Linked DNA regions of Kaistia algarum. The protein of the gene in region 1 interacts with the protein of each later gene in a pairwise test. Links are inferred from orthologs where the notes say so. Each region holds a gene or a part of one and is shown in the gene's direction. Other genes may lie near its edges.

Region 1 (14,628 bases):
CCACCCTGCCAAAGCTCTCCCTCCTCGCGGCCTCCTTCCTGCTTATGGCTGCGCCCGCCATGGCCGAGGAGATGAACAATCTCAAGCAGGACGACCTCGAACAGATCGAGCGGGAGCAAGCCAAGGCGCCTGCCAGCGCTCCAGCCGAGACCGCCCCGGCCGCGCCGCCGGCGACCAATCAATAGCCGGATGCCGCGCCGGACCGGGCGAGCCACCGGCACGGTTCGGCGCTTGACCTTGGCCACAGGCAACGCCATCTCACCCTCATGCAGCGCGCTTTCCGCTTCCTCACGGCCTGTCTTATTTTCCTGTCCCTGGCGATCGCCGGTACTGTGCCGGCCATGGGGATGCCGAGCCATGAAGGCATGCAAGGCTGTCCGCATGCGTTGACCGGCGGCGCGATGCATGGCGCGGTGCCGGATCGCCCGGCGATGCCCATTCAGATTGCGGTCTGCTGCCTCCTCCTTCCGGCGGCGAGCCAGAGCGGCGAGATCGCGCTGCGTCTGCCGGACGGCAACCGGACCCGCCTGCCGCGCCCGGCTTCGGACCGCCTGCCGATCGGCGCCGCGCCCGGTCCCGAGCTGCCGCCTCCCCGCGCCTGACATTCTCCAGGTTGCGCAAGGCCGACCGCGCGCGGGCCGCGGCGGCCGAAGGCTCATGCCCGCTCTGCGAATATTCGAGATAGTGACATGAAGAAATGGATCCGACTGGCAGCTCTCGCGGCTGTCTTCACGACGCCGCTCGCGCTGGCGAGCGCCGAAGGCATGGATCACGGCAAGATGCCGATGCAGGGGATGTCTTCCGACGAAAGCCCCTCGACGAAGGCGTTTCGCGAGGCCGACCAGACCATGATGCAGGGGATGATGATCCCCTATAGTGGCAATGCCGATGTCGATTTCGTGCGCGGCATGATCCCGCATCATCAGGGCGCGATCGACATGGCCAAGGTCGAGCTCGAATACGGCAAGGATCCGGAAATCCGCAAGCTCGCCGAGGCGGTGATAAAGGCCCAGGAGGGCGAGATCACCTTCATGAAGGCCTGGCTGGCGAAGAACGGCGGCGACGCCGGCAAATAGAACCGCCGCGTTCCGGCAAGACCCGTGCGGCGAGGCTCGTTTCGCCGCACGGTTTCGCGCTTCGATGCTGCAATCAGGATCGTTGACACTGGAGGCGGCGCGATGTTCCCTGTCCGCCAAGGGCGGCGAAGCGCCATTCCGGCGCTGGGCATCGGAGGACATCGCACCATGACGCTTTCACTACGGCTAGCGCTCGCCGGCGCCGGACTGGCCCTCGGCCTCCTTGCTGCCGGCTCTGCCTCGGCCGCCACATCTCCGGCCATGCAGTCCTGCTCCGACCAATGGGCGCAATTGAAGGCCGACGACAAGGTCCCGGCCGGGCAGACCTGGTCGAAGTTCTGGAGCCAGTGCGCCAAGGACTACGCCGCGGCCCATCCCGCCGATGCCGCCGCCGCTGCCGACAAGACCGCGCCGCCGCCCGCCGAGCCCCCGCCAGCCAAGACCAAGGCGGCTGCGAAGCCGGCAACGGCCCCCGCGCCCGCCGACGACATGGCCGCCACGAGCGGCAAGGGCAAGTCGCCAGCCATGGCTGCCTGTTCGGATGAATGGGCCAAGCTGAAGGCCGATGGCAAGGTTCCGGCCGGCCAGACCTGGCCGAAATTCTGGAGCCAGTGCGCCAAGGACTATGCCGCCGCCCATCCGGATGAGGCGACGCCTCCGAAGGCCAAGGCAGCGAAGGCAACCAAGGCGGATGACGAGGATCTCGGCGCGCCGCTGCCCGATCCGGAAGTCGCTGCCAAGGTCGACCCGAACAAGCCGGCCGTTACCGGCAAGCGTGAACCGACACCGGGCCAGAAGGCTGCTTGGGCGCGCATGCGCTCCTGCGGTGCCGAATGGCAGGCCGCCAAGAAGGCGGGCACGCTGGCAACCGGCGCCAAGTGGCCGCAATATTGGAGCGACTGCAACAAGCGTCTGAAGGCCAAGGGCCAGTAGCGGTCCAGAAGGAGAACGACCATGGGTATGTTCGACGGATTGCTGAATAGCGTGCTGCAGGGACTGGGCGGAAAGGATGGCGATCCGAGTTCGCTCGGCCAGACGCTGAATAACGCGCTCGCCAAGACGGAGTTCGGTAGCCTGCAGGGCGTGCTCGATCACCTGCAAACCTCCGGGCTCGGGGCGCAGGTCGCTTCCTGGCTCGGCAATGGCAGCAATCTGCCGATCGATGTCGAGCAGATCCGGGGCGCGCTGGGCAATGCGGAACTGCAGAAGCTCGCGACGCAGTTCGGCATCCCGCTGGACCAGATCTCGGGTATGCTGGCGCAATATCTGCCCGACGCGGTCGACAAGCTGAGCCCCAACGGCAAGCTGACGACCTGAGGCGCGCTTCTGGCGAGGTATTCGGCCGCGCCCGGCGAAAGCCGGGCCGGCGGGGGTGCGCATCCGGCTCCAACCTGATAGAGCCAGCCGCGACCTCATCCATGCCTGAGAGACGCAATTGCCCCAACCCGCCCCCGCCGACACACTGCTCACCGTCCGCGATATCCTCCGCTATGCGGTGAGCCGTTTCAACGCCGCTGGCCTTGCGTTCGGCCATGGCGCATCGACCGCCTTCGACGAGGCGGCCTATCTGGTGCTCGAAGGGCTGAAGCTGCCGATCGACCAGCTCGAGCCCTATCTGGACGCGCGATTGCTGCCGGAAGAGCGCGCGCATCTTGTCGCGCTGATCGAGGCGCGAGTCACCACCCGCAAGCCCCTCGCCTATCTCCTGAAGCGCGCCTACCAGCTCGGCATACCGTTCTATGTCGATGAGCGGGTGATCGTTCCGCGCTCCTATATCGGCGAGATCCTCTATTCCGACCTCTTTGGCGGGGACGAGTTCTCGCTAGTCGAGGATACGGATTCGATCGAGACGGTGCTGGACCTTTGCACCGGCTCCGGCGCCATTGCCATCCTGGCGTCCGGTGTCTTCGAAAATGCCGAGATCGACGCGATCGACCTGTCGCCGGACGCGCTCGACGTCGCGCGCATCAATGTGGGCGACAAGGGTCTTGGCGGGCGGATCGAGCTCTATGAGGGCGATCTGTTCGCGCCGATCGAGGAGAAGCGCTACGATCTGATCCTCACCAACCCGCCCTATGTCGACGGGATCGCGATGGACGAACTGCCGGAGGAATACCGGCATGAGCCGGCCATGGCGCTCGGCTCCGGCCTGGACGGGCTCGACATCGTCCGCCGCATCCTCGCCGCGGCGCCGGATCATCTGAACCCTGGCGGCGGCCTCCTGTGCGAGATCGGCACGGGCCGCGAGATCCTCGAGGCGGAGTTTCCGGCCCTCGATTTCCTCTGGCTCGATACGGAGGAGAGCGAGGGCGAAGTGTTCTGGCTCTCCGCCGAGGCGCTCGGCGTCGAGGATTCGAGCATGATCGGCCCGGTCGAATAGCAGCGGGAGGAAGAGCGCCTGCCCGTTCCTGCCTGACGGCAGCCCGGGCTTGGCGCTGCCGTCAGCGCGACCCGCGTTCCCAGTTGAGCGCCGTGATGCGCGGGTCGGAGGCGAAAGCGGCGCGGGGGAATTCCAGCGCCTGACGCGGGAACTCGCACAGCGCCTGGACGCCGGACGCGCTCAATCGCATGCGCCAGGTCTGGCGCTCGGTCGGCGCCGGGCGGGCGAAGGCCTGGCAGAACAGGAGCGCCAGGTTGGCGCCTCCGGCCGGATCTCGAACCGAGCGATATCGGATCGCATCCGCACCCGCCTCGCGCGCCGCATCGGCCAAGGCCTGGCAGCCGGCATAGCGGGTCGGGTCCGTCCAGATCGCTTCATCGGCCGACAGCGGTGCAATCGTCAGATCGAGCAGGCGATCCGTCGCGACAGCTACGGCGAAAGCCGTATATTCGGCCGCGTCGGAGGGCCATGGCGTCGCCGGCGATTCCGCGAAGAACAGGACACGGTAGAACGCCATCTCGGCAACGGCGGTCGCGGCGGTCTCGGCTGCGTAATAGACGCCGTGGGTCCGGCCGGCCCGGCGGAAGCGGGATCCGTGCGGATAGGGCGCGCCATAGCGGAAGGGCGTCGCCAGCAGAAAATCGAGATGACGGCACTCCGGCGGGATCGCCGGCTTGGTGTCCTCGATCAGATCCTCGAGGATCGCCTGCTCGGCAAGCGTATCGGTCAGCTTCAGCGTCGAGACGCGGTGCTGCGCCTCGACCAGGCGCCAGCACGAACCGTCAAATCGCCGGAACTCAGACGAGAGCGCGACGCGCGTCCAGATAGGCGATGACATCGACAAGTCCGATCACGCTCTGAATCTTTTCGATCGGCCGGGCGGCCAGCGCCAGATTGGGTTGGGTGAGCCACGCCGCCGCCACGGCATCGTCGCCGCCCACGATCGCATCCAGCGAGCGGAATAGCCGTGTGAACAGCACCGCGAGTTCGAACGGCTTGGTGCCCGGCTCCAGCGCGAATTCAGCGCGCTTCATCCGCGATATCGTCGCCTCGCTGACACCGATGATCGTGGCGAGGATACGCGCCGTGACGCGGAGCCGATCGGCGGCGCGGATGGCGGCCTTGGTTAAGACCAGCCCGGCCTCAGGTGCGGCGGCCGGAATGGAGGATGTCGAAATCCGCATAACGCCTCTCTTTCCATAGATATATTATACAATATTTCTTCCTGTGGAAAGAGATAAGTAGACATGCACGGAAGGCAAGCCGATTGTTCACAGCGGTTGGCTGCCCCGTCTTGATCACGCGCCGCTCTGCCCTCATCTGAAGCATTCCCGAATACTGCCGATTTGTGGTATGAGGCGGCCAAATTGGCCTATCGGCGCCACGATATGGACGCCCCCGGCCCTTATCCGGATACATTGATGACCGCACCGCTCACCACGGCACCGCCCGCCGCCCGATCGCCGCATTCCGAAAAGCCCTCGCTGATCGGCCTTTCGCGCGAGGGCATTGGTGCGGAGCTGGCTCGCATCGGCGTCGAGCGCAAGCAGATTCGCATGCGCACGTCGCAGCTCTGGAACTGGATGTATGCGCGCGGCGTCACCGATTTTGGCGACATGCTCAACGTCTCGAAGGATATGCGCGCGACGCTTTCCAGCGCCTTCACGCTGAAGCGTCCCGAGATCGTCACCGAGCAGGTGTCCGAGGACGGGACGCGCAAATGGCTGATGCGCTTTCCCCCGCGCGGCGCCGGCCGCCCGGTCGAGATCGAGACGGTCTATATTCCCGAGATCGGCCGCGGCACGCTTTGCGTCTCCTCCCAGGTCGGCTGCACGCTGACCTGCTCCTTCTGCCATACCGGCACGCAGAAGCTGGTGCGCAATTTGACGGCCGAGGAGATCGTCGGCCAGATCCTCGTCGCCCGCGACCGGCTCGGCGATTTCCCCGACACGTCGACGCCGGTCGGCACATCCGTTCCCAGCGAAGGCCGCCTCGTCTCGAACGTCGTCATGATGGGCATGGGCGAGCCGCTCTATAATTTCGACAACGTCAAGGAGGCGCTGCTGATCGCCTCCGACGGCGAGGGCCTGTCGCTGTCGAAGCGACGCATCACGCTGTCGACCTCGGGCGTCGTGCCCGAGATCCCGCGCGCCGGCGCCGAAATCGGCTCGATGCTGGCGATCTCGCTGCATGCCGTGCGCGACGATCTGCGCGACATGCTCGTGCCGCTCAACAAGAAATACCCGATCGCCGAACTGCTGGAAGCCTGTCGCAACTATCCCGGCCTCTCCAACGCCCGCCGCATCACCTTCGAATATGTGATGCTGAAGGACGTCAATGACAGTCCGGCCGATGCGCGCGAACTCGTTCGCCTGCTCAAGGGTATCCCGGCCAAGATCAATTTGATCCCGTTCAATCCCTGGCCGGGCGTCAACTACCAGTGCTCGGACTGGGAGACGATCGAGACCTTCTCCGACATCGTCAACCGCGCCGGCTATGCCTCGCCGATCCGCACGCCGCGTGGGCGCGATATCCTCGCCGCCTGTGGGCAATTGAAGAGCGAGAGCGAGCGAATGCGCGCCCGCGAGCGCCTGGCGCTCGAGGCGATGATGGCCGGCGACGCGGACGAGTAGCCGATGCGCGCCTTCCTGCGCATCCTGTTCCTGATCCCGATCGGCTTCATGGCGGCGATCGCGACGGCGATCTTCGTCTATCTCGCCGCCTTCGGCTTTCGCGAACAGGATCTATGGGGCGGCCCCGGCCACTTCATTCCGATCATCGTCGAGCCAGTGATGATCCTGATCGCCGGCATCGCGCAAACCGCCGCCCTGCCCTTCCTCGCCGGCATCGTGCTCTCGGAAATCCTCGCCATCCGCTCAGTGATCGCCTGGATGATCTTCGGCGGCGGGATCGGACTCGGTGTCCACCTCTTCGCCTTTCCAGGCAACACGGAATTCCTGCCGCCGCTCGCAGCCGGGCTCGCCGCCGGCTTCGCCTATTGGCTGGTAGCGGGGCACGGCGCGGGCGTGAACCGCCCTATTTCGTCTGCGCCAGAATGAGCCGCACCGCGAAGCCGCCGAGCACCGTGGCGAACAGATAATCGACGGCCCGCGTCGCCTTGGGCGAGCGCTTCAGGAAATCCGCGATCGAGCCGGCGAAGTAGATCATCGGCAGGCTCATGGGGATCGAGACCGCCACGAAGAGCAGGCCGAGGAACATCAGCTTGCCGCTCGCATGCGGATCGCCCGGCAGGACGAATTGCGGCAGGAAGGTCACGAAGAAGACGATGATCTTCGGGTTGAGCAGATTGACCGTCAGCCCGTGCAGGAAGACCCGGTAAAGCGGCGCGGCCGTACGATTGCCGCCCAGCGTCAGGGCCGAGCCGTGGCGGATCGCCTGATAGGCGAGATAGGCCAGATAGGCCGCGCCGACGACTTTGAGGACCGTGAACGCCGTGACCGAGGCGGCGAGCAGCGCGGCGAGGCCGATCGCGACCAGCACGGTGTGGATGACCAGCCCGAGGGAATTGCCCAGCATGGCCGCGACGCCGGCCATGCGCGACTGGCTGACCGCCTTGCCGAGGAACAGCGTCATGTCCGGTCCGGGCGTCAGGATCAGAGCCACCACCGCCAGGATATAGGCGAGCAGAACGGGTGCGGCGGGAACGAAGTTCATCATGATCGGCATCCACGAAGAGATGCGAGATCTATAGCACGAAGCCAGCCATCGCCAATTGCGATGCATTCGGGTTCTCCGCTCCCGCGTTGATGCTATGCTGCGCCTGCACAAGGCCCTTCCATGTCCCTCTCCCGCTTTTTCCCGCCGATCGGCCTCTGGCCGCGCCCCCTCCAATGGGTCGGCCTCGTCGCCGGCTCGGTCGGGCTCGCGGCCCTGCTTTTTGCCGCCGGCCTGCCCGCGGCGCTGTTGCTGGGGCCGATGGCCGCTGGGATCGCGGCCGGTGTCGGCGGCGCGACCATCCGCGTTCCTGATCCGCTGGCGATCGCCGCACAGGCGATCGTCGCCATGCTGATCGCCTCGGCGATCACGCCCGGCATCGTCGGGACCTTTCTCTCCGACTGGCCGCTGTTCATCGCCATCGTCGCCACCACCATCATCGCCTCGAGCTCCCTCGGCTATGTCATGAGCCGGCGCCGCATCCTGCCGGGGACGACGGCGGTCTGGGGCTCCTCGCCCGGCGCCGCCTCGGCGATGGTGCTGATGGCCGAGGCTTTCGGCGCCGATGCGCGGCTCGTCGCGCTGATGCAATATCTGCGCGTCGTCATGGTCGCCGGCTCCGCTTCGATCCTGGCCGGCTTCTTCGTCGACCTCTCCGGCGCGCCGCGTCCCGAGACCGTCTGGTTCCCACCGATCGACGCAGCCGCCTTCGGCGGTACGGTCGCGGTAGCCGTCATCGGGACGCTCATCGGCCGGGTCTCGCGCATTCCGTCCGGCACCATGCTGGTGCCGATGGTGGTGGGCGCCGCGCTGCATGCGACCGGAACGCTGGCGATCCAATTGCCGGAATGGCTGCTCTCGATCGGCTATGCGCTGATCGGCTGGCGCATCGGTCTCGGCTTCACCCACGCGATCGTGCGCCATGCCGCCCGGATCCTGCCGCATCTCATTCTCTCGATCGCCGTGCTGATCGCCTTTTGCGGCGGCCTTGCCCTGCTGCTCGTTCATCTTCTCGGCGTCGATCCGCTCACCGCCTATCTGGCAACCAGCCCCGGAGGAATGGATTCGATCGCGATCATCGCCGCCGCGACGCCCGTCGACATTTCCTTCGTCATGGCGCTGCAGGTCGTGCGCTTCTTCCTGATCGTGCTGCTCGGCCCGTCGATCGCCGGCTTTATCGCGCGCCGCATCCATGCGAGCGAACATAGCCACTAGCGACGCGGCCTCACCTCGCGACAAATTCGTTCGCCAAGACGCGGCATTGGTGGTTAGGTCGATGCGCCCACGCCGTATCAACTCGGGAGGAGTGAGATGATGGGTGCTGTTTACGCAAACCGGGTGGCCCGCGTCCTGCGCCGCGCCGTCGGCGCCCTCGTGGTGCCCGTCCTCGGGCTCGCTTTGGCCGGCCCGGTTCATGCTGCCGACGACGCTTCGGCGATCGTCAAAGCGATGTCCGACTATGTCGCGAGCCAGAAGACGATCGCGATGACCTTCGACACCTCGATCGAGGTCGTGACGCCTGAGATCGAGAAGATCCGGTTCGCGTCCTCGGGATCGCTGGATCTCAACCGGCCGAACCAGTTCCGCGCCCACCGCGTCGGCGGCTATGCCGATGTCGAGGCGGTGAGCGACGGCAAGCTGTTCACCTTGCTCGGCCGCAATCTGAACCGCTATGCCCAATTGCCCATTGAGGGCGGCACGATCGACGATATCGTCGCGGGACTGCGGCAGGCGGGAGCGGAACTGCCAGCGGCCGACCTCATCTCCTCCAATGCCTATGACGCGCTGATGGGCGGCGTGATCGATGGCCGGCATATAGGACGCGGCGTGATCGACGGTGTCGAGTGCGAGCATCTCGCCTTCCGCACGCTCGACACCGACTGGCAGCTCTGGGTCGAAATCGGGGAGCATCCAATCCCCCGCCAATTCGTCATCACCAGCAAGGCCGTCGCCGCCGCGCCGGAATATACGATCCGCATCAAGAGCTGGAACACGGCGCCGAACTTTGCCGCCGATGCCTTCGCCTTCACCGCGCCAAAGGGCGCCGAGAAGGTCGATTTCGCCGCGCTGGGCGAAATGGACGAGGTCCCGCCGAGTGCCGCCGCGAAGGGAGATTTGAAATGACCCTGAAGCTTTCCCGCATCGCCGCGCTCGGGCTTGGCCTGCTGACCGGCCTCGCCGTGCTTCCCGTCGATTGGGCTGCGCTCCGTTCCGGCTCGCTGATGCCCCAGGCCGAGGCTGTCGTTGGCCGGCCGCTGACGCCGATGAGCTATGCCGGCGTTGCCCGCCGGACGCCCTATTATCACCCGGCGCCGGTCGTGGTCGTCCCGCCGCCCGTCGTGGTGCGACCACCCGTGGTGGTCGTCGCGCCGCGTCCCGGCTGCTATCAGGTCGTCAATGCCTATGGGCAGCTGACCTGGCGTTGTCCCTGACGGTCGCGAGACCGGGCTTCATTGCTGCTGGCTCATCGCCTCGTCGCGATAGCCTTCATTCTGCCGGATACCGACGGTTCCGTTGGGCGCGACCGTTATCACGACATGGGCGCCGGGCATCAGCCCATAGAGCAATACAGGCTTGCTGACGCGATAGGTCTTGCCCGTCGTCAGAGTGACATCGCCGGTGCCGGGGTTCGCCCTGGTGACTGTCCCCGGATAGCTCTGCTGCGCCATGGCCGGGCCGGCGCCCAGTAGCGCCGCACCCAAGGTTGTGATGATAACCGCGTTGCGCATGTCTCCTCCCACCGCCTGCGCAGGAGCCGAGAAAGGCCGGCCCCAGCGTTAAAGCCGAAATGGCGTGGGGAAGACGCAAGTCAAGCGGCGTGCCGGGGAGCCGGTGCACGGAGCGGCACCAGCTTCAAAGCAAGGCGGACGGGTGCCACCGCCGCGTCAGGCGGTGAGAGCCTTGGGGGTGACGGCGTCCTGTTGAAGGATCGCCTCATCCGCGCCAAAGAAAGGCTCGAACAGCATACGCCGCTCGAACAAGGTCGAGCGGAAGGATGGATAGCGGTGGAGCACCTTGTTGCGCGCCGCCTTGAAATCCAGCGTCATCAGGCTGAGCGGCTTGATCAGCGGCGGATAGGGGCGCGGCTCGCAGACGAGTTCGCAGCCGAAGACCCGCCGGTAGAACGCCTGATGCTCGGTCCGCACGCTGGCGAGGATCACATCGGCATCGAAATGCTCTGCCGCCATCCAGGCGATACGGGTCGTCAGATAGGGCATCAAGCCAGGATAGGCATTCGAGAACGCTTCGTCCGTCGCGTGGCGCGTCGGATCGATCAGGACCTTGCCGGCGTCGAGCATCGGCCCGACAACGTCGAGAAAGGGCGCGCGATCCGGTCCATCGGGCTGATCGGCCGTCATCACGCTGATGCGGATGGTGGCGGCGATGCGGCCATCCAGATGCAACGCGACCACCATTGTATTGTCTAGATCATCGTATTGATCGCTGAGTCGCCTGGAAAAACTCGGCACAACAGCCTTTTCGCGCTCATACGCCTCGTAACGCAGACGAAACACCGCGTCTCGATCCGCCTCCGTTACTGCAACCCGGTAGTCTACCTTCTCCAGAACATTGAACAAACGCTCGGAGAAGCTCGGCGCCGAGGGCGCCAACGCCGCAACAGACATGCTGGTCTCCAAATGGGGGTGGCCATCAGGCCCCATTGCAAACAAGCTTAACAAATCGTTAACAGCCGGAACAGGCAGGCGGACCCACTGCCGGCTTCAATGGCAGCCTTTTCATAGTTTACTTTTTATTAAGGTTAATTTGCGGCGCAGCAGAATGGCAACCGCGCTGCTGCGGCGCGAAAGGACGTCGACTCTAGTCGCCGACGCTCATCGCCAGAATGCGGCTGAGCTCCGTCAGATTTCGTCCCGTTTCGGCCAACCACGCATTGAACGCTGCCTGGACGAGCGCGAAGTCGCGCTTGCCACCGGGAGCGCGCTCAACGACGCCCTCGCGGATCAGCGCCGTGACGACGTCGGGCGACAGCGCGAAGGCCGGCTTGCCGATCATGCGCAGGAACCAGATGCCCGAATCTCCGCCGAGATGGCTGCCTCGGCGCTTCAGGACGTCGAGCAGGCCGACGTAATCGCCATCCGGCCAATCCGCGAAGAAACGGGCGGCGCTGCCATGCTCGCGCGCGAGATCGAGAAGAAAGGCGGCATTGGCCTGCACGCTGCGGATCTTGGCGCCATTGCGGACGATGTCGGCATTGCGCAGAAGCGCATCGAAATTCTCATCCGACAGGAAGGCGCAAGCGGCCGGATCAAAGCCGCGGAACGCCGCTTCAAACGCCGGCCATTTCGCGTCGATCACCTTGGAGGAGAAGCCGGCATTGAAGACGCGCCGGGTCATGGCCGCGAGGATACGGGCGTCCGCCATGGCCGCGATCTCGGCTGGCGATTTCACCGGGGTCCCGGCGAGGAGCGCTTCGAGCCGTTCCAGCCCGCCTTTCCGCTCCGCCGCACGCGCCAGGATCTCGCCGAAATCGCGCATCTCGAACTCCCGTCGGCCGCTCGTCAGCGATCCGTCAGCACCATGCCCGCCGCCGCGTCGCGGGCGATATAGCTCTGGATCTGGCGGACGATCTGCGCGGCGTGGGCAGCCGCCAGCTGATCGGCGCGCTCCGCGTCCCCGGCCTCGATCGCCGCCACCATCGCCCCGTGCTCGTCGACATATTGGCGCGGCAGATGATCGTCGAAGGAGGAATAATAGAGCCGCAGCAGGCGGCGGCCCTCGTCGAGCAGGCGGGTGAAGAGGGTCGTGAAATAGGGATTGCCGCCCGCTTCGGCGATGGCAACGTGGAACTCGCGATTGACCTCGATCATGGTCAGCGCATCGCCCCGCTCGACCGCATCGGCATAGGCATCGGCGAGCGTCTTGATCCGCGACAGCTCGCCGGCGCCGCGATGCACCGCCGCCGAGCGGGTCGTGACGCGATACATCAGCGTCAGCGCCTCGAAATAAACCGGCAGGCGGATGAAATCGATCGGCGAGACGATGGTGTTGCGGTTCGGCAGCGTCGTCACCAGCCCCTCGGCGGCAAGGCGAACCATGGCCTCGCGCACCGGCGTGCGCGACATGTCGAATTCCGCGGCGAGGCTCACCTCGTCAAGCGGACTGCCCGGCGCCAGCGACAGATCGAGGATCGAGCGGCGGAGCTTCTCATAGACGGTCTGGGCGCCGTGGCCGCGGACGCGCTTGCCGCCGTCCTCAGCGGGACCTTCCGCCTCGTCCGCGCCGCGCCGCCGCGTTTCCGTCCCGACGTCCATGCCAAGGCCCCGCTGCCGATCATTCCTGCCGGAGCACTCTACCGAGGGGGCCGGGCGATCACAATCGGCGCGGGCGGGTCAGATCCCGGTTAGGCGGGCAGCCTCGACCTCGCCGAGTGCTTCGGGACGCTCGACGGGATCGTCGATGGCGAGCGTCGCGCCGCCTTCGGTGGCCGAGCGCAGCATCGCCTCCATCACCGCGAGACCATGGAGGCCGACTTCGCCATTGGCCCGGTGCTGACGGCCGGTCTCGATCGCATCAGCCATGTCGGCGAGGCCGAGGCCCCGGTAGTTGGCAACTTCGCCGGCGAAGGTCGGGTAGTTGAGGCCGCCATAGACCATGGCTTCGGTGCCAACGGCCGCGAAGGGCTGGTCGCGCCGGGCGAGGAGTACATCGCCGCCGAACCAATTCGGATCGGGCACACGCAGCGAGCCTTCCGTGCCATGCAGTTCGAGCGGCGGCTGGCCGTGCTGCCAGACATCCCAGCTCGCGAGGAAGCTCACCTGCGCGCCGCTCGCGAACTGAAGCAGCGCCTGGACGCTGGTCAGCGTCTCGACCCGAATGGTGTTGCCGCGAAAAGGCGAATCCGGCGCCGTCACGATGCGCTCGGCATTGCCGATCCGGCCGATGGCCGCGACCGTTGCTACGGGTCCGAGCAGCGTGATCAGCGTCGCCACATAATAGGGTCCCATGTCGAGCACGGGACCGGCGCCGGGCTTGAAGAAGAAGTCCGGGTTTGGATGCCACATCTCCATGCCATGCGACAGGATCGCGGCGGTGCCCATGACGATATCGCCGATGGCGCCCTCGTCGATCAGGCGCCGCGCCGTCTGCACGCCAGCGCCCAGAACGGTATCCGGCGCCGCGCCGACGCGAAGGCCCTTGGCCTTCGCCGTCTCCAGGATCAGCCGGCCTTCCGCGGTCGTCGTGGCGAGCGGCTTCTCGGTATAGACGTGCTTACCATTGGCGAGTGCGGCGAGCGCGACCTCGGCATGGGCGGCGGGAACCGTAAGGTTCAGCACGATGTCGATGTCGTCACCAGCCAGCAGATCGGCGACCGAGCGCGCCGCGATGCCGTGCTTCTCGGCCTTCGCCTTCGCCGCCTCAGGGTTCAGATCGGCGCAGGCGACGAAGCGGATCGCCGGAAAGCGGGCCGCATTGGAAAGATAGATTTCGGAAATATTGCCGCAGCCGATCAGGCCGACGCGCTGGGTCATGGAAAGGCTCCGGAGAGTTGAGATCAGAGACGGGTGCCGTCCGCTGCGAACAGCGAGGCGCGGGCGATGTCGAGGGCCGGGGACAGGACCGTGCCCGGCGCGATGCGGACATCGCTCATGATGCGGATGGAGAAGGTCGTGCCGGCATGCTCGGCCCAGATCACCGTATCGGCGCCCATCGGCTCGACAACGGAAACCGTCGCCGCGATCGTCTGGCGATCCAGCGCAGCGGCGAGTTCGACATGCTCCGGCCGGAAGCCCAGCGTCGCAGGACCCGCCACCGGCGCGGCGCCGAAGGGGTAGGCGGCGAGGTCCAGCCGCCAGTCGCCGGCCACGAAGTGCGGCCCGCCCTCGGTCTCGATCGCGCCGTCGACGAAGTTCATCGCCGGGGCGCCGATGAAGCCGGCGACGAAGCGGTTGACCGGGCGGTGATAGATCTCGGAGGGCGAGGCCAGCTGCTGAATGACGCCGTCCCTCATCACGGCGATCCGGTCGGCGAGCGTCAGCGCCTCGACCTGATCATGCGTCACATAGATCATGGTGTTGCCGAGCTGCTGGTGCAGCTTCTTGATCTCGACGCGCAGTTCGTTGCGGAGCTTGGCGTCGAGATTGGAGAGCGGCTCGTCGAACAGGAAGACGTCGACATCGCGCACCAAAGCCCGGCCGATGGCGACGCGCTGGCGCTGGCCGCCGGAAAGTTCTGAGGGGCGGCGCTTCAGCAGCGGGCCGAGATGCAGCAGCGCCGCCGCCTTGGCGACGCGCGTCTCGATCTCGGCCTTGGGCAGGCCGGCGACGCGGAGGCCGAAGGAGAGGTTTCGCTCGACGCTCATGCGCGGATAGAGCGCGTAGGACTGGAACACCATGCCGATGCCGCGCTGGCTCGGCTCGGCCCAGGTGACGTTCTGGCCCGATATCCATATCTCGCCATCGGCGATGTCGATCAGGCCGGCGATGGCGTTGAGCAGCGTAGACTTGCCGCAGCCGGACGGGCCGAGCAGCACCAGGA
Region 2 (14,605 bases), on another replicon or contig:
TCGGGAACGTGCCCAGCCGATCCGCGAGAAGACGGGCGGCTCGACCTTCAAGAATCCGCCGGAAAATTCGGCCTGGAAGCTTATCGACGCCGCCGGTTGCCGCGGCCTGCAAATCGGTGGGGCTCAGGTGTCGCCGATGCACTGCAACTTCCTGATCAACACGGGCGACGCGACGGCCCACGACCTCGAGCTTCTGGGCGAGACCGTTCGGGCGCGCGTGTTGGAATCGAGCGGGATCCGGCTCGATTGGGAGATCAAGCGGCTCGGAAATCCATTGCCTGGCGGCGAGGTCCGGCCGTTTCTGGGTCACTAAGCAGCACGTGTGATGGTTGAGCAACGGCCGCGTGTCATCGTTGGCTTGGGTCCATTGAAACGGTATGCATGCGCGAGGTGCGGGTGTTCTGGAAGTTGTTTTAATTCAATGAGTTGATCGGCGGATGGCGGCTTTCGCTACCGTTGAGGCCTGCGTTTGAGCCGTGTCGTCCGGCTGTCACAACCTGTGCTTAAGCCTTGAGGGAGTTTCGAGGACTGGGGCACGAGCATGTACGCAATTTCCGATCGGGCGCGCCGTCGTGCGCTGCTCGCGGCGACCGCCATCGCCATTTCGCCGGTGGCATTCGCGGCCGACACGACGATTCCGAACGGAACCACGCGCACGACGCAGTTGACGATTTCCGGGATCGACAAGCTGACAGTCGATGCGGGCGGTGCGATCACGACGACGTCGAACCCGTCCGTGGTCCTCTCCGGCTCTGGCTCCAACCTCACGGTCGACAATTCCGGGACGATTTCGTCGACTGTTGGCCGGGCCATCCGCACGAGCGGCTCCTCGGGTTCGTTCTCGCTGACGCTGACCAATCAGTCGGGCGCGCTGATCGAGGGTGTCGATGACGCGATCGGCATCAACCGCGCGCTCGCCGGCGGCACGGTCACAATCACCAATGACGGCACGATTCGCTCGACGACAAGCGGTCAGGCGCTGGACCTCAACCCCGCGACGGGCGGAACCGTCATCCTCAACAATAACGGCCTGATCGAGGCCAATGGCACATCGGACGTGGTTCGTCCCGGCGGCAATGCGACGATCACCAATTACGGCACGATCCAGTCGATGAATGACGGCGTCTGGAACGGCACCGAGTGGGACCGCGGCGACGGCATCGACTTCCAGAGCAATGGCAGTGGCATTGTCAACAATTACGGTACGATCGAAGCGGCGAAGCACGGCATCACCGGCGATACCGGAACGACGGCGTTCCAGATCACCAATTACGCCGACGGCCTTATCCTCGGTCGCAATGGCTCCGGTATCAATTTCGATATCCCGGACGGCGCGACGCCCGACCAGATTGCGGCGCTTTCGACGGCCAAGATCGTCAACTATGGCATCATCGCCGGCGCAGCGATCCACGACTCGGAGCACGCGAATGCGGATGGCGACGGCGTCGATATCGACTATCTCGCCAATATCGAGAACCACGGTGCAATCCTGGCGCTGGGCGCTGTCGGCGACAAGGATGGCAATCCCGACGACCCGAACATAGCCGACGCCATCTCGATCGGCGGCGGAACCATCACCAACACCGCCGGCGCGCTGATCTACAGCGTCGGCCGCGGCATTCTCGTCGACGACAGCGAGGGCGGTGCCGCCTATGCCGGCGTGACCATCAACAATGCCGGCTGGATCGTCAGCGAGACCGGCGAGGCAATTACGGTTCGCGGCAATAATCTCAACCAGATCGGAAACTCTGGGGTTATCTTCGGCGATATCAAGACGGGTGGCGGTGTCGACTGGTTGACGAATTCGGGACTCGTTTTTGGTTCGATCGACCTTGGAAACGGCCTCAGTCAGGTCAACAATTCGGGCGCGATCACAGGCTCCCTTTCGATGGGGTCCGGAGCGAGCTTTATTCTCAATTCCGGGCTGGTGGGCGGCAGCGTGTCGCTGGGCCTCGGTAGCGATCAAATGACCAATGAGGGGCTTATCCTTGGCGGTGTCGATCTCGGCGCTGACGGCGGCGATTCGCTGAACAATCGTGGTGTTATCGTTGGTTCGGTCATCGGCGACGGCTGGGGGACGTCGGTCGGCAATTCTGGCGGTATTGGCGGCGACGTGGCGATCGGCTCGGGAACGCTCGCCAACACAGGGTGGATCGGCGGCAGCGTTGGATTGACTGGCATTCTGACCAACAGCGGCTGGATAGGCGGAAATGCCAATGTCGTTGCAGGAACGATCGACAATTCGGGCAGCATCGGTGGCGACGTCGGGATCCAATCCGGTGATGGCGATCTGACCAATTCAGGTTGGATCGGCGGCAATGTTGGTTTCGGCTCGGGCAACAACGATATCGACAACAGCGGATCGATCGTCGGGAATATCATCGCTGGCAGCGGCAATGATTGGTTCTCCAATTCTGGCTTTATCGGCGGCAGCGTCGATCTCGGCAGCGGCAGCGACTATGTCGACAATGACGGCTCGATTGGTGGCGGCGTCGCGATGGGCTTTGGCGCGCTGGACAATGCCGGTTCGATCGGCGGCAGCGTCTCCGGCAGCAGCTATTTGACGAACTACGGCTTGATCGGCGGCGGCGTTGCGATGCTCGCCGATACCTACACGCGTATGGACAATTTCGGGACGATCGGCGGAAGTGTCGATCTCGGCAATAGCGGGGCCTGGCTCAATAATTTCGGTTCGATCGGTGGCGATCTCTCCGTGTCTGGCTCTGACGCGATCCTCTACAATATCGGCTGGATCGGCGGGAGCGTGGCTACGGGCGTCGGCAACGATTTCCTGTTCAGCCTGGGGATCGGCGGCAATGTGACGATGGGCGACGGCGCCGATGCTCTCCTCGCTGCCGGGACCATCGGCGGCAACGTCTCAATGGGCGACGGCGATGATATTGTCGACCTACCCGACGGCCCCTCGGTCGCCGGGACTCTGGATGGCGGAACGGGCTTTGACAGCCTATCCATCTGGTCCTCGCTTTCGGGTGTCTCGACCCTGAAGGGCGTGACGAATTTCGAGACGCTCGGTGTCTATTCGGGCGATTGGACCTTTGGCGACAACGAGGCCTATTCGGCCGGCGTCACCGTCTATTCCAGTGCCTCGCTGGCCGTGAATACGGCCCTCTCCGCCGTGACGACGGTAGAGGGCGGCGCGACGCTTTCCGGCGGCGGCAGCGTTTCCGGGCTGGTGACGGCAGGCGTCGGTGCGGTGATCGTGCCCGGCACCGGGACCAGCGGCCAACTCACCGTTAATGGCAGTGCCAGCCTCACCGATGCCACGTTGAAGGTCGGCATGGCTGGCAATGGCGCGTCGAACCGCCTCGCCGTGACGGGCTCGGCCGCCATCAATGGCGGCACGGTGGTGCTCAACCTCGCCCCCGGACCCTATGTCGTCGGCGCCAAGGCGACGGTCGTGTCAGCGGCTGGCGGTATCACGGGAGCCGGCTTCTCGTCGCTTCAGGCGCCGAGCCTTCTGTTCATCACGCCGACGCTGGACATGGACGCCAACACTGTGACGATCTCGCTGGACCGCAACGGCATCCCCTTTGCGAGTTTCGCGCAGACGGCCAATGAGAGAGCCGTCGCCAACGCGCTCGACCAGAGCCATGGCGGCAGCCAGCTCTACAACTACGTCGCCAGCAGCCAGACGAGCGTTGGGCTCGCGGAAGGCTATGACTCGCTGTCGGGCGAGATTCATGCCGACCTCGCCGGCACGCTGTTCGATCAGTCGATGCAGACCGAACTGACGCTGCTCGAGCGGCTGCGCCAGATCGGTGTTCCCCACAAGACCGCCCAGCCGAGCCAGAAGCTCGGCTATGGCGAGGAGGCCAAGCCGAACAGCGCGGCCTTCGACGCACTGGAGGCGTCCGGGCCGCGCTATTCGGGCTGGACCCAGGCCTTCGGCTCCTGGCTCAACCGTGATGGCAGCGACAACGGCAATACGGCGGCGACGGATTCTTCCGTCGGCGGCGCGCTGGTCGGTGCGGACTTCTCAAACGACAACTATACTTTCGGCCTCGCCGGTGGTTACAGCTGGGGCTCGGCGGATACGTCGAAATGGTCGAGTTCTGCCGATATCGACACGGCGCTCATCGCGCTCTATGGCGGCGTTGCCTTCGATGCCGTGAAGCTGCGCGGGGGCGCATCGATGGGCTGGAGTTCGATCGACACGATGCGGGTCGCCAGCATTGCCGGCATCCTCGAACGGCCGCAGGCGAACTACAATGCGACAACGGGTAATGTCTTCGGCGAGGTCGCCTATGACGCCAAGGTCGGCAGCGCGACCCTCTCGCCCTATGTCGGCCTTGGCTGGGTCAGCGTGAACGCCGACGACTTCACGGAAACGAACGCCCCCCTGACCGGTCTCAGCTCGTCGGGCGCCTCCTATGAGACGACCTATTCGACGCTCGGTGCCCGCTTCTCGAGCGATATCTTCCTGAATGGGGTGCGGGTGACGCCGCGCGGGATGCTCGGCTGGCGCCACGCCTTCGACGATGTCTCGCCGGAGGCGGCGATGCTGTTCGTCAATACCGGCACTGGCTTCACGGTCGCCGGCACGCCGATCGCGCAGGACTCCGCGCTTGTCGAGGCTGGCGCCGACCTCGCCTTCAACGAGCGGGTGAGCCTCGGCTTCACCTATTCGGGGTCTTTCGCCGACAATGCGAATTCCAATACGGTGAAGCTTACTGGCGAAGTGCGCTTCTGATCCATTTCGCTTCCGCGATCGATACGGCCCGCTTTGGCGGGCCGTATTCATTTCCGCCTCTGTTTCGCGCGCCCGCCCATGCACGACAAGGCCGAAGGCGAGCTCGCCCATCGTTAACGGCGGTCCGGACGTCATGGCCCCGAAACCGGCGGAACGCCTGAGTCGATTTGTCCCGCCTCCCGGCCGATCTGGTTAACGCTTCCTTACGTCTTCCCTGACATATTTCGCGAAGTCCGATTCGGCCCGCGCGGAACACTTGGTGGAGACAGCATTTTGGCGAAGCACGTCGCCGTCCTGATGGGCGGCTGGTCGAGCGAGCGACCCGTTTCGCTCAATTCCGGCAAGGGGTGTGCCGACGCGCTGGAAACGGCCGGCTATCGCGTCACGCGGGTCGACGTCCAGCGCGATATCGCGGAAGTGTTGGCGAAGCTGAAGCCGGACGTCGCCTTCAATGCCCTGCATGGGCCCTATGGCGAGGATGGCAGCATCCAGGGCGTTCTGGAAATCCTGGGCATTCCTTATACCCATTCCGGCGTACTCGCTTCAGCGCTGGCGATGAACAAAGCGCGCGCCAAGGACGTCATGAAGGCGGCGGGAATTCCCGTCGCGGAATCGATCCTGATGCACCGGCTCGACGTCGCCAAGGCCCATCCGATGGAGCCGCCCTATGTCGTGAAGCCCGTCGCGGAGGGGTCGAGCTTCGGCGTCCTGATCGTCCGCGAGGGCGCGCTGCATCCGCCCCAGCAACTCTTTGCCGAGGACTGGCGCTATGGCGACACGGTAATGGTCGAGCGTTATATCGCCGGCCGCGAGCTGACTTGCGGCGTCAAAGGCGACGAAGCCTTTGATATCATTGAGCTCGTGACGGAAGATGGCGGCTGGTACGACTACGACGCCAAATATTCCGACAACGGTGCAAGACACGTAATTCCTGCTCCGCTTTTACCAGATATTTACCAAAGTATACGGAATCTGTCTGTGCGGGCTCATCGGGCTCTCGGGTGTCGCGGCATCAGCCGGGCGGACTTCCGATTTGACGACAGGCCGGGTGGCACGGGGGAACTCGTCTGCCTCGAAGTGAATACCCAGCCGGGCATGACGGCAACGTCACTGGTCCCGGACATGGCGAGATATGCCGGGATGGATTTCCCGGCGCTGGTGAGCTGGATGGTGGAGGACGCGTCGTGCGGCAGATAAGCCGGCGTAAAACGGGACAGACGGTTGAGGGCCTCGCGGCTTCGGCCGGCGCGGTGCCGACCAAGTTTGCCTCGTGGTTCCGCCGCCGCATGAAGGTCGTGGAGCGCATGGATTGGCGTCTTCCCGCCCATGTCGGCGTGAAGGGCCTGGCCGTGCTCTTCGCCGCCACCGCGATCGCTGGAATTGTCTCCGCGGGTCGGGTCGACGAGGTCGTCGGCGAGGTCAGCCATGCCGCCGGTCTCGTTGTCGATAATGTGCGCATCTCGGGCCAGATGGAGACATCCGAGGTTGCGGTGCTCGACAAGCTCGAACTCAACCCCGACGCCTCGCTCCCCTTCATCAATGTCGAGGCGGCCAAGGCCCGCATCGAGACTCTCCCCTGGGTGCAGCAAGCGACGCTGCGCAAGATCTATCCCTCGACGCTCAAGATCACGATCGACGAGCGCGTTCCGTTCGCGCTGTGGCAGCATGACCAGTCGGTATCCGTCATCGACCAGACGGGCCGCGTCATCGGCGATGCCGGCGAAGTGCATAACGGCCTGCTTCGTCTGATCGGCAAGGGCGCGGAGACGCGCGTCGACGAGGCGCTCTCGCTGGTGGACCCGTTCCCGGCGCTCCGCGATCGCCTCAAGGCCGCGGTTCTGGTTGGTGAGCGGCGCTGGGATCTCGTGCTCGACAATGGCGTGACCCTGATGCTGCCGGAGGAGCAGCCGGCGACGGCGCTCGCTCAGGTCGCCGCCTTCGATGCAAGCAACGGCCTGCTCTCCAAGGATATCGTCAGCCTCGACCTCCGGCTCGGCGACCGCATGTTTGTGCGCCTGTCGCCGGATGCTGCGGCCAAGCGCCTCGCCGCGATCAAGGAGCAGGAAAAGCTCGCCAAGCGCAGGGGAGCCAGCACCTGATGCCGCTCTTCGTCGCCTCCGATAGCCGCGTACGTCCCTTGCCGACGCGCAAGTCGAGCATCGTCTCGATCCTCGATGTCGGATCCTCCAAGGTCTGCTGCCTGATCGCCCGTCTCAAGCCGCGCGAACTCGGTGACGTTCTGCCGGGCCGCACCCATGCCGTCGAGGTGATTGGCATCGGTCATCAGCGCTCGCGCGGCATCAAGTCCGGCGTCGTCGTCGATCTCGATCAGGCCGAGCAGGCGATCCGCCTTGCCGTCGATGCGGCCGAACGGATGGCCGGCGTCACGGTCGAATCGATCATCGTCAATATTTCCTGCGGCCGTCTGGCAAGCGAGGCCTTTTCAGCGAGCGTGGCGCTGGCCGGCCACGAGATCGTCGAGGCCGATATCCGCCGGGTCCTCTCGGCCGGCCGCGAGCATTCGGTGACGCCGGAGCGCTCCGTGTTGCACTCGCTGCCGATCGGCTATTCGATCGACGGCAATGGCGGCATTCGCGATCCGCGTGGCATGCTCGGCGAGCGCCTCGGCGTCGACATGCACATGGTGACCGGCGAATCCGCGCCGCTGCGCAATCTCGAGCTTTGCATTGCCCGCTGCCATCTCTCGGTCGAGGCGATGGTCGCGACGCCCTATGCAGCGGGGCTTGCCGCCCTGGTCGAGGACGAAACGGAACTGGGTGTTGCCTGCGTCGACATGGGCGGCGGCACCACGACGATCTCCGTGTTCATGGATGGCCAGTTTGTCCATGCCGACGCCCTCGCCATCGGCGGCCAGCATGTCACCACCGACATTGCACGCGGCCTTTCGACCCGGATCGAGGATGCGGAACGGCTGAAGACGATGCATGGCAGCGCGCTGCCCAGCGTGTCCGACGAGCGCGACATCCTTTCTGTCCTGCCGATCGGCGACGACGATCGCGATATTCCCAACCAGCTCCCCCGCTCGGCGCTGACGCGGATCATCCGTGCGCGTACGGAGGAGATGCTGGAACTGGTGCGCGACCGGCTGAACGCTTCTGGCTTCCAGACCATGGTCGGGCGCCGCATCGTTCTCACGGGTGGCGCAAGCCAGCTAACCGGGCTCACCGAGGCGGCGCGCCGCATCCTGGCGCGCAGCGTTCGTCTCGGCCGGCCGCTCGGCGTGACGGGATTGCCGGAGGCGGCCAAGGGGCCGGCTTTCTCGGCGGCCGTCGGCCTTCTGATCTATCCGCAGGTTGCCCAGATCGAACAGGTCTCGGCGGTCCGCGGCCATCGTCTCGCAATGACCGGCACCGGGGGGGTCTTCTCCCGATTCGGGCACTGGTTCCGAGAGAGTTTCTAAGTCGCCGAAAGGCGGGGCGCCGACGGCGAAGCGCCCCAATGCAAATGAAGCGATGCCGGTTAAGCGCCACCGGCAGTAGGGGTCTAGACGACGAGGACACCATGACCATCAACCTGAAGATGCCGGACATTACTGAGCTGAAGCCCAAGATCACGGTCTTCGGGGTTGGCGGCGCTGGTGGCAACGCCGTCAACAATATGATCAGATCGGGCCTTGAAGGCGTCGAGTTCGTTTGCGCGAACACCGACAGCCAGGCCCTTATGTCGTCTCGAGCCGAGCGACTGATCCAGATGGGCGTTGCCGTTACCGAGGGTCTCGGTGCCGGTTCCATGCCTGAAATCGGCCGCGCCGCCGCCGAGGAAGTCATTGACGAGATCAATGATCACCTTGCCGGCTCGCACATGGTGTTCGTGACCGCCGGCATGGGCGGCGGCACCGGCACGGGCGCAGCCCCGGTCATCGCCCGCACGGCCCGTTCGCACGGGATCCTGACCGTCGGCGTGGTGACGAAGCCGTTCCAGTTCGAGGGCGCGCGCCGCATGCGCGTTGCCGAGGCTGGTATCAAGGAACTGCAGGAGAGCGTCGATACGCTCATCGTCATTCCGAACCAGAATCTGTTCCGCATTGCCAACGACAAGACGACCTTCGCGGACGCCTTCTCGATGGCCGACCAGGTTCTCTATTCGGGCGTCGCCTGCATCACCGATCTGATGGTCAAGGAAGGCCTGATCAATCTCGACTTCGCCGACGTTCGCTCGGTGATGCGCGAGATGGGCAAGGCGATGATGGGCACCGGCGAAGCCTCCGGCGACCGTCGCGCGATCATGGCGGCTGAAGCTGCGATCGCCAATCCGCTGCTCGACGAGACGTCGATGCACGGCGCCCGCGGCTTGCTGATCTCGATCACGGGCGGCCGCGATCTGACGCTGTTCGAGGTCGACGAGGCGGCAACCCGCATCCGCGAGGAAGTGGATCCGGACGCCAACATCATCCTCGGCGCCACGTTCGAGGAGAGCCTCGAGGGCGTGATCCGCGTCTCGGTCGTCGCGACCGGCATCGATAGCGATGTCATCGAGGAGCACAATCCGAACGACCAGCGTATCGCCGAGCTGAACCAGCGTATGAAGGCCGCCGCGCAGGCAGCGGTCCAGCAGCCGGCGCCCCGCGCGCCGTCGATCAACACCGAAGTCCGCGCCGCGGCCCCGGCCCAGCAGCTCCGCCAGGCCGTCCAGAGCCAGCCGTCGGCTCGTGATCCTGGCGTCACCATCGCCCCGATGGCGCCGCAGGCCCCGGTCTCCTATGCCGAGGCCGAGCTGGATCACGAGTTCGACATGGTGCCGCATCAGGCTCCGGTCGACGATCACGCTCCGGCACAGCACTTCATCCCGCCGGCAGCCGAGGCGCCTGCATCCACCCGGATGCCGCGCGTCGAGGACTTCCCCGCCGTCGCTCAGCGCGAGATCCATGCCGCTCGCGCCGAGGAGACGCATGAGGAAGATCGCGGTCCGATGAGCCTCCTGCGCCGTCTCGCCCATGTTGGCCTCGGCCGTCGCGAGGAGGAGGCGACCCAGCCGGCCCAGCCGCCGCTCGTTCGCGGCAATCCGCAGCCGCAGGGCGGCGCGCCGCGGACCCAGGTCCGTCCGCCGCAGGCCCCGGCCCAGGCCCCGCGTCAGCAGGGACAGGTTCGGCCGCAGGCTCCGATTCCGCAGCAGGAAGCGGCCTATCGCTCCCGGCAGCAGGAACTCGACCAGCATGGCCGCGTGATGCCGCGCGATGCGCGTCACGAGGATGATCAGCTCGAAATCCCGGCGTTTCTCCGCCGGCAGGCCAACTGAGCTGTCTTAGAAACTGCGAAGACCCGGTGCCGCTTGCGGCGCCGGGTCTCGTGCTATTTGGAGATATGCCGTTCGGGGATCCGGTTACACACGGTTAGAAAGCGTGATTTGTTGACCGTGCTGCACCGCCGTATTCTCCAACTCAAGATGCTGTTGAATATGACGATTCGAGCGGTTGAGGGGGCACTCAGCTGGTCGTGTGTAAAGTCGGGGCATCGGTTCGGAGGCAATCAGGCCTTCGAGTTCTGTGTCTCAGGCGGGGCGAATTGATGGCAAAGCAGCAGGGCACGGCTCAGACGACGTTGCGCGATGCTCTCGTCGTTTCGGGTATCGGCGTGCATAGCGGCAAGCCGGCCACGATGACCCTTAACCCCGCCGACGCCGATACGGGCATCGTGTTTCAGCGCGTCGACGCTTCGGGCGTCTCCACCGTTTCCATCCGCGCCACGATCGAACATCTTCACGCAACGGAATCCTGCACCACCATCGGGAAGATGGGATTGTCGGTAGCGACGATCGAGCATCTTCTGGCGACCTTCAGCGGTCTCGGCGTGGATAATGTGATCGTCGAGATCGACGGTTCGGAAGTGCCGATGATGGATGGTAGCGCCGCCGCATTCGTGTCGCTGCTGGATGGCACCGAAATCGTTTCGGTCGGTGCGCCGCGTCGTTTCATCAAGGTGCTGAAGCCGGTTCGCGTCGATCAGGGCTCTTCCTTCGCCGAGTTGCTGCCTTTTGACGGTCGCCGCTTCGAGATCGACATCGAGTTCGATTCGACGCTCATCGGCCGGCAGGGGTTCGTCGTCGACCTGACACCGCATAATTTCCGCCGTGACCTCGCCCGTGCCCGTACCTTCGGCTTCCTCAAGGATGTCGAATTCTACATGTCGCGCGGATTGGCGCTGGGCTCGTCGCTGGAGAACACCGTCGTTCTGGGCGATGATCGCGTGCTCAATCCCGAGGGCCTGCGCTTCACGGACGAGTTCGTTCGCCACAAGACGCTCGATGCCGTCGGCGATCTCGCTTTGGCCGGCGCGCCTATCCTGGGCGCCTATCGTTCCTATCGCGGCGGTCACCGGCTCAATGCTCGGATGGTCGAGGCGCTGCTTGCCGATTCGGATGCTTGGACCTTCGTTGGTGACTTTGCCGAGTCGCGGCGTCAGCCGGTTCGTGCCGAGATTCCGGTTCGCCTGTCGGCTGCCGCCTTCGGTCCCGACAAGTCCTGACCCGCATCATCGGGCGCTGTCCGCTTGATCGTCAGCCGTTTTTCAACAGCTTTCCTTACTTTCGCCCGATCCCTGCGGCCTGCGCTGTTGGGATCGTACTGTCGCCATGAAAATGCGCCAATGCGCTGCCACGGCTGGTGACAGGATGATGCCGTTTGGTTACAGAGACGGCATTGCTTTGACCCGTCGAGAGAGGCGAGGCCGGCTCTGCTGGCTCGAAGCTGCTGATGATTGATGCCCGTGTCCTCCTGTCCGCGAAGCGCACTTCCCTCGGGCGGGCAGGTTCGGTCGCGCTTCGTGCGGCAATGATCGCGTCGTTCATTGCGCTGGCCGGCTGCAGCCTGTTTGGGAAAAAAGAGGTCGCCGACGAGCCGGATGTTCCGGCCGGCGAGCTCTATAATCAGGCGCTCTTCCTGATGGAGGAGGGCAAGATGAGGCAGGCCGTCACCCGCTTCGACGAGGTCGACAAGCAGCATCCCTATACGGAATGGGCGCGCAAGGCGCTCATCATGAGCGCGTTCACGAATTACCGTCTCGGCCGCTATGACGACAGCGTCGAGTCGGCGAAACGTTATTTGTCGCTCTACCCCTCCAGCCCGGACGCCGGCTATGCGCAGTACATGATCGGGCAGGCCTACTTCAAGCAGATCCCGGACGTGACGCGCGACCAGGAATCGACCCAGCGCGCGCTCGACGCGATGCAGCAGGTGATCGATCGCTATCCGAATTCCGAATATGTCGACGACGCGCAGAAGGCGATCCTCGTCGCCCGCGACCAGCTCGCCGGCAAGGAAATGCAGATCGGGCGCTATTATCTCGAGCGCAAGGAATATCCGGCGGCGATCAATCGCTTCAAGGTCGTGGTCCAGGAATATGCCAATACGCGCCAGGTCGAGGAAGCGCTCTATCGGTTGACCACCGCCTATTACGCGATGGGCATCACGCAGGAAGCGCAGACCGCCGCCGCTGTGCTCGGGCATAATTTCCCGGATTCGCAGTGGTACAAGGACGCCTACAAGCTGCTCCAGTCCGGTGGCCTCGAGCCGCAGGAGAACAAGAGCTCCTGGATCAGCAAGGCGTTCAGCTTCGTTACCGGCTGACGGATCGGAGCGCGATGCTCGCCGCGCTTTCCATACGCGATATCGTCCTCATCGACCGGCTGGAGATCGAGTTCTCCGGCGGGATGACGGCGCTCACCGGTGAGACTGGAGCGGGCAAGTCGATCCTGCTCGATGCGCTTTCGCTGGCGCTGGGCGGGCGAGGGGACGGGTCGCTGGTTCGTCATGGCGCCAGCCAGGGCCAGGTGACGGCGGTCTTTGATGTCGCCGCCGATCATGTCGTGCGCGGCATTCTCGAAGCGAATTCCATCGATAGCGACAACGAACTGATCCTGCGCCGCGTTCAGACAGGCGACGGACGGACGCGTGCCTTCGTCAACGATCAGCCTGTCGGCGTGGCGCTGCTGCGCGACATCGGCGCCACGCTGGTCGAGATCCACGGCCAGCATGATGACCGAGCCCTGATCGATCCCACCGTGCACCGGCGCCTGCTCGATGCGTTCGGCCGTCTCGACGTCGAGACAACCGCGGTTGCCGCTGCCCATGCTGCCTGGCGTGCCGCGGAGAGCGAGGTCGCAAAGCTTCGGCGGCGGATCGCATCGGCGCGAACCGAGGGTGACTATCTGCGCGCCTCGGTCGAGGAATTGTCGCGACTGTCGCCCCAGACCGGGGAAGAGACCGAGCTGGCGGAGCGGCGGCATCATCTGATGCAGGTCGAGAAGATTGCCGGCGATCTCTCCGATGCGCATGAGACGATCGCCGGATCCACGTCGCCGGTGCCGTCGCTCGCCTCGCTGGCGCGCCGGCTGGAGCGCAAGCGCGACCAGGCCGGCGGGCTGCTCGACGGCGTGGTGGAGGCGATCGACCGCGCGCTGGACGGGCTGGAGGAAGCCGAAACGCTGCTGGAGAGGAGCCTGCGCGAAAGCGCCTTCGATCCCAAGGAGTTGGAGCGTACCGAGGAACGGCTTTTCGCACTACGCGGCGCAGGCCGGAAGTTCGATGTTCCGGTCGAGAACCTCGCCGCGCTGCGCGAGAAGATGGAGGCCGATCTCGCAGCGCTTGAATCCGGCGAGGAACGGCTCGCGGCCCTCGAAAGCGCGGCCGAAGCCGCAAGGCGCGCCTTCGACGCCGTCGCGGCCGCGCTGTCCGCTCGCCGCCGACATGCCGCCGAGGAACTGGAAGCCCGCGTCGCCGAGGAACTGCCAGCCCTGAAGCTTGAGCGTGCCGCCTTCATCGTCCTGGTCGAGAGCGATCCGGAGGAGCGATTGGAAAGCGGGATCGACGCCGTCTCCTTCGTCGTGCGCACCAATCCGGGCACGCGGCCGGGCCCATTGATGAAGGTCGCTTCCGGCGGCGAGCTCTCGCGTTTCCTCCTCGCGATCAAGGTGGCGCTGGCCGATCGCGGTTCGGCGCCCACGCTCGTCTTCGACGAGATCGACACGGGCGTCGGCGGCGCCGTCGCTGAGGCGATCGGCAAGCGGCTCGCCCGCCTCGCCGAGCGCGTACAGGTCCTGTCGGTGACGCATGCCCCGCAGGTCGCCGCCCGTGCCGGCCATCATTTCCTGATCGCCAAGTCGAGCCTGCCCGGCGAGGAGCGGGTCGCAACCGGCGTCAGCGTGCTCGGCGGCTCGGCCCGGCAGGAGGAGGTCGCGCGCATGCTCGCCGGTAGCGTCGTCACCGAAGAAGCGCGCGCGGCTGCTGCGCGGCTGATCGGCGGCGCATAGGCTGCCCGAAGCTACCCTCGCCGCAGAATCTCAGCGCGGACCTTCAGAGTCTCCTGGCGACTGCCTTCGGGAAAGAAGGGCACGAGTGCTGTGAGAAGCTCGGCGCGGCACGCGTCGATACGGCTGCCGAGGATAGCGGGCGACGTCGTGGAGCGCGTGAGCGCTCGCTCGCACAGGGCTTGTGGTGTGATCGGCTGCGTGAATGTCGTCTCGATTTCACCCGCCGGCAGAAACGACGATCCGACGAACCAGTTTCCATAGATACGGTTCCAGTTTGTCGCGCCCTCGGCTGCCCAGGAATGGACGATCCTTTCGAGGATATCGAGCCAGGGATTGCTGCCATCCTTCGCCGGCGAGCAGCCGCAGACCAGGATCGCGCCGTCGGGGAGCAGCAGTCGGTCGAGGACGGGCAGGCTCGTGGCCTTGTCCATCCAGTGCAGCGCGCGTCCGATGGTCACGAGATCGAAGCGACCGATATCTGCCGGAAGGTCTTCCGTCCGGCCGGCGAACAGTGGAAATTCCACATGCGCAGCCGTCGCGGCCTCGCGCGCGGCCGCCAGCATGGCCGGTTCCGGATCGACGCCGAGGATCGAGGCGACAAAAGGCCGGAAGCCCAGGGCGAGCATTCCC

Evidence for each region.
Region 2: the proteins of rlmN (region 1) and ftsZ interact in binary tests that used the Escherichia coli proteins (3 or more experiments, as listed by UniProt). The link is inferred for Kaistia algarum from one-to-one orthologs.

The regions. Positions count from the first base shown.
Region 1 is NZ_JAPKNJ010000001.1:1,210,697-1,225,324, forward strand. Bases 4,033-6,983 are described here. They hold rlmN (23S rRNA (adenine(2503)-C(2))-methyltransferase RlmN), read left to right. Parts: upstream 4,033-4,877; coding sequence 4,878-6,089; downstream 6,090-6,983. Other genes in these bases: OSH05_RS05845 (RES family NAD+ phosphorylase), read right to left, coding at 4,033-4,294; OSH05_RS05850 (MbcA/ParS/Xre antitoxin family protein), read right to left, coding at 4,254-4,640; OSH05_RS05860 (hypothetical protein), read left to right, coding at 6,093-6,515; OSH05_RS05865 (LysE family translocator), read right to left, coding at 6,493-6,983. Outside these bases: OSH05_RS05815 (hypothetical protein), read left to right, coding at 1-185; OSH05_RS05820 (hypothetical protein), read left to right, coding at 267-602; CopM family metallochaperone, read left to right, coding at 690-1,076; OSH05_RS05830 (hypothetical protein), read left to right, coding at 1,245-2,009; OSH05_RS05835 (YidB family protein), read left to right, coding at 2,031-2,393; prmB (50S ribosomal protein L3 N(5)-glutamine methyltransferase), read left to right, coding at 2,512-3,456; more of OSH05_RS05845, read right to left, coding at 3,518-4,032; more of OSH05_RS05865, read right to left, coding at 6,984-7,134; OSH05_RS05870 (AbrB family transcriptional regulator), read left to right, coding at 7,255-8,346; OSH05_RS05875 (DUF2092 domain-containing protein), read left to right, coding at 8,443-9,255; OSH05_RS05880 (hypothetical protein), read left to right, coding at 9,252-9,563; OSH05_RS05885 (hypothetical protein), read right to left, coding at 9,582-9,860; OSH05_RS05890 (N-acyl amino acid synthase FeeM domain-containing protein), read right to left, coding at 10,017-10,757; OSH05_RS05895 (DNA-3-methyladenine glycosylase I), read right to left, coding at 10,951-11,628; OSH05_RS05900 (GntR family transcriptional regulator), read right to left, coding at 11,652-12,404; OSH05_RS05905 (Gfo/Idh/MocA family protein), read right to left, coding at 12,483-13,622; OSH05_RS05910 (ABC transporter ATP-binding protein), read right to left, coding at 13,646-14,628.
Region 2 is NZ_JAPKNJ010000003.1:497,126-511,730, forward strand. Bases 7,673-10,600 are described here. They hold ftsZ (cell division protein FtsZ), read left to right. Parts: upstream 7,673-8,233; coding sequence 8,234-9,967; downstream 9,968-10,600. Other genes in these bases: ftsA (cell division protein FtsA), read left to right, coding at 7,673-8,132; lpxC (UDP-3-O-acyl-N-acetylglucosamine deacetylase), read left to right, coding at 10,237-10,600. In the rest of the region: murB (UDP-N-acetylmuramate dehydrogenase), read left to right, coding at 1-313; OSH05_RS20640 (autotransporter outer membrane beta-barrel domain-containing protein), read left to right, coding at 542-4,711; OSH05_RS20645 (D-alanine--D-alanine ligase), read left to right, coding at 4,982-5,908; OSH05_RS20650 (cell division protein FtsQ/DivIB), read left to right, coding at 5,896-6,810; more of ftsA, read left to right, coding at 6,810-7,672; more of lpxC, read left to right, coding at 10,601-11,193; OSH05_RS20670 (outer membrane protein assembly factor BamD), read left to right, coding at 11,421-12,293; DNA repair protein RecN, read left to right, coding at 12,308-13,975; OSH05_RS20680 (class I SAM-dependent methyltransferase), read right to left, coding at 13,987-14,605. UniProt on the Escherichia coli protein: Essential cell division protein that forms a contractile ring structure (Z ring) at the future cell division site. The regulation of the ring assembly controls the timing and the location of cell division.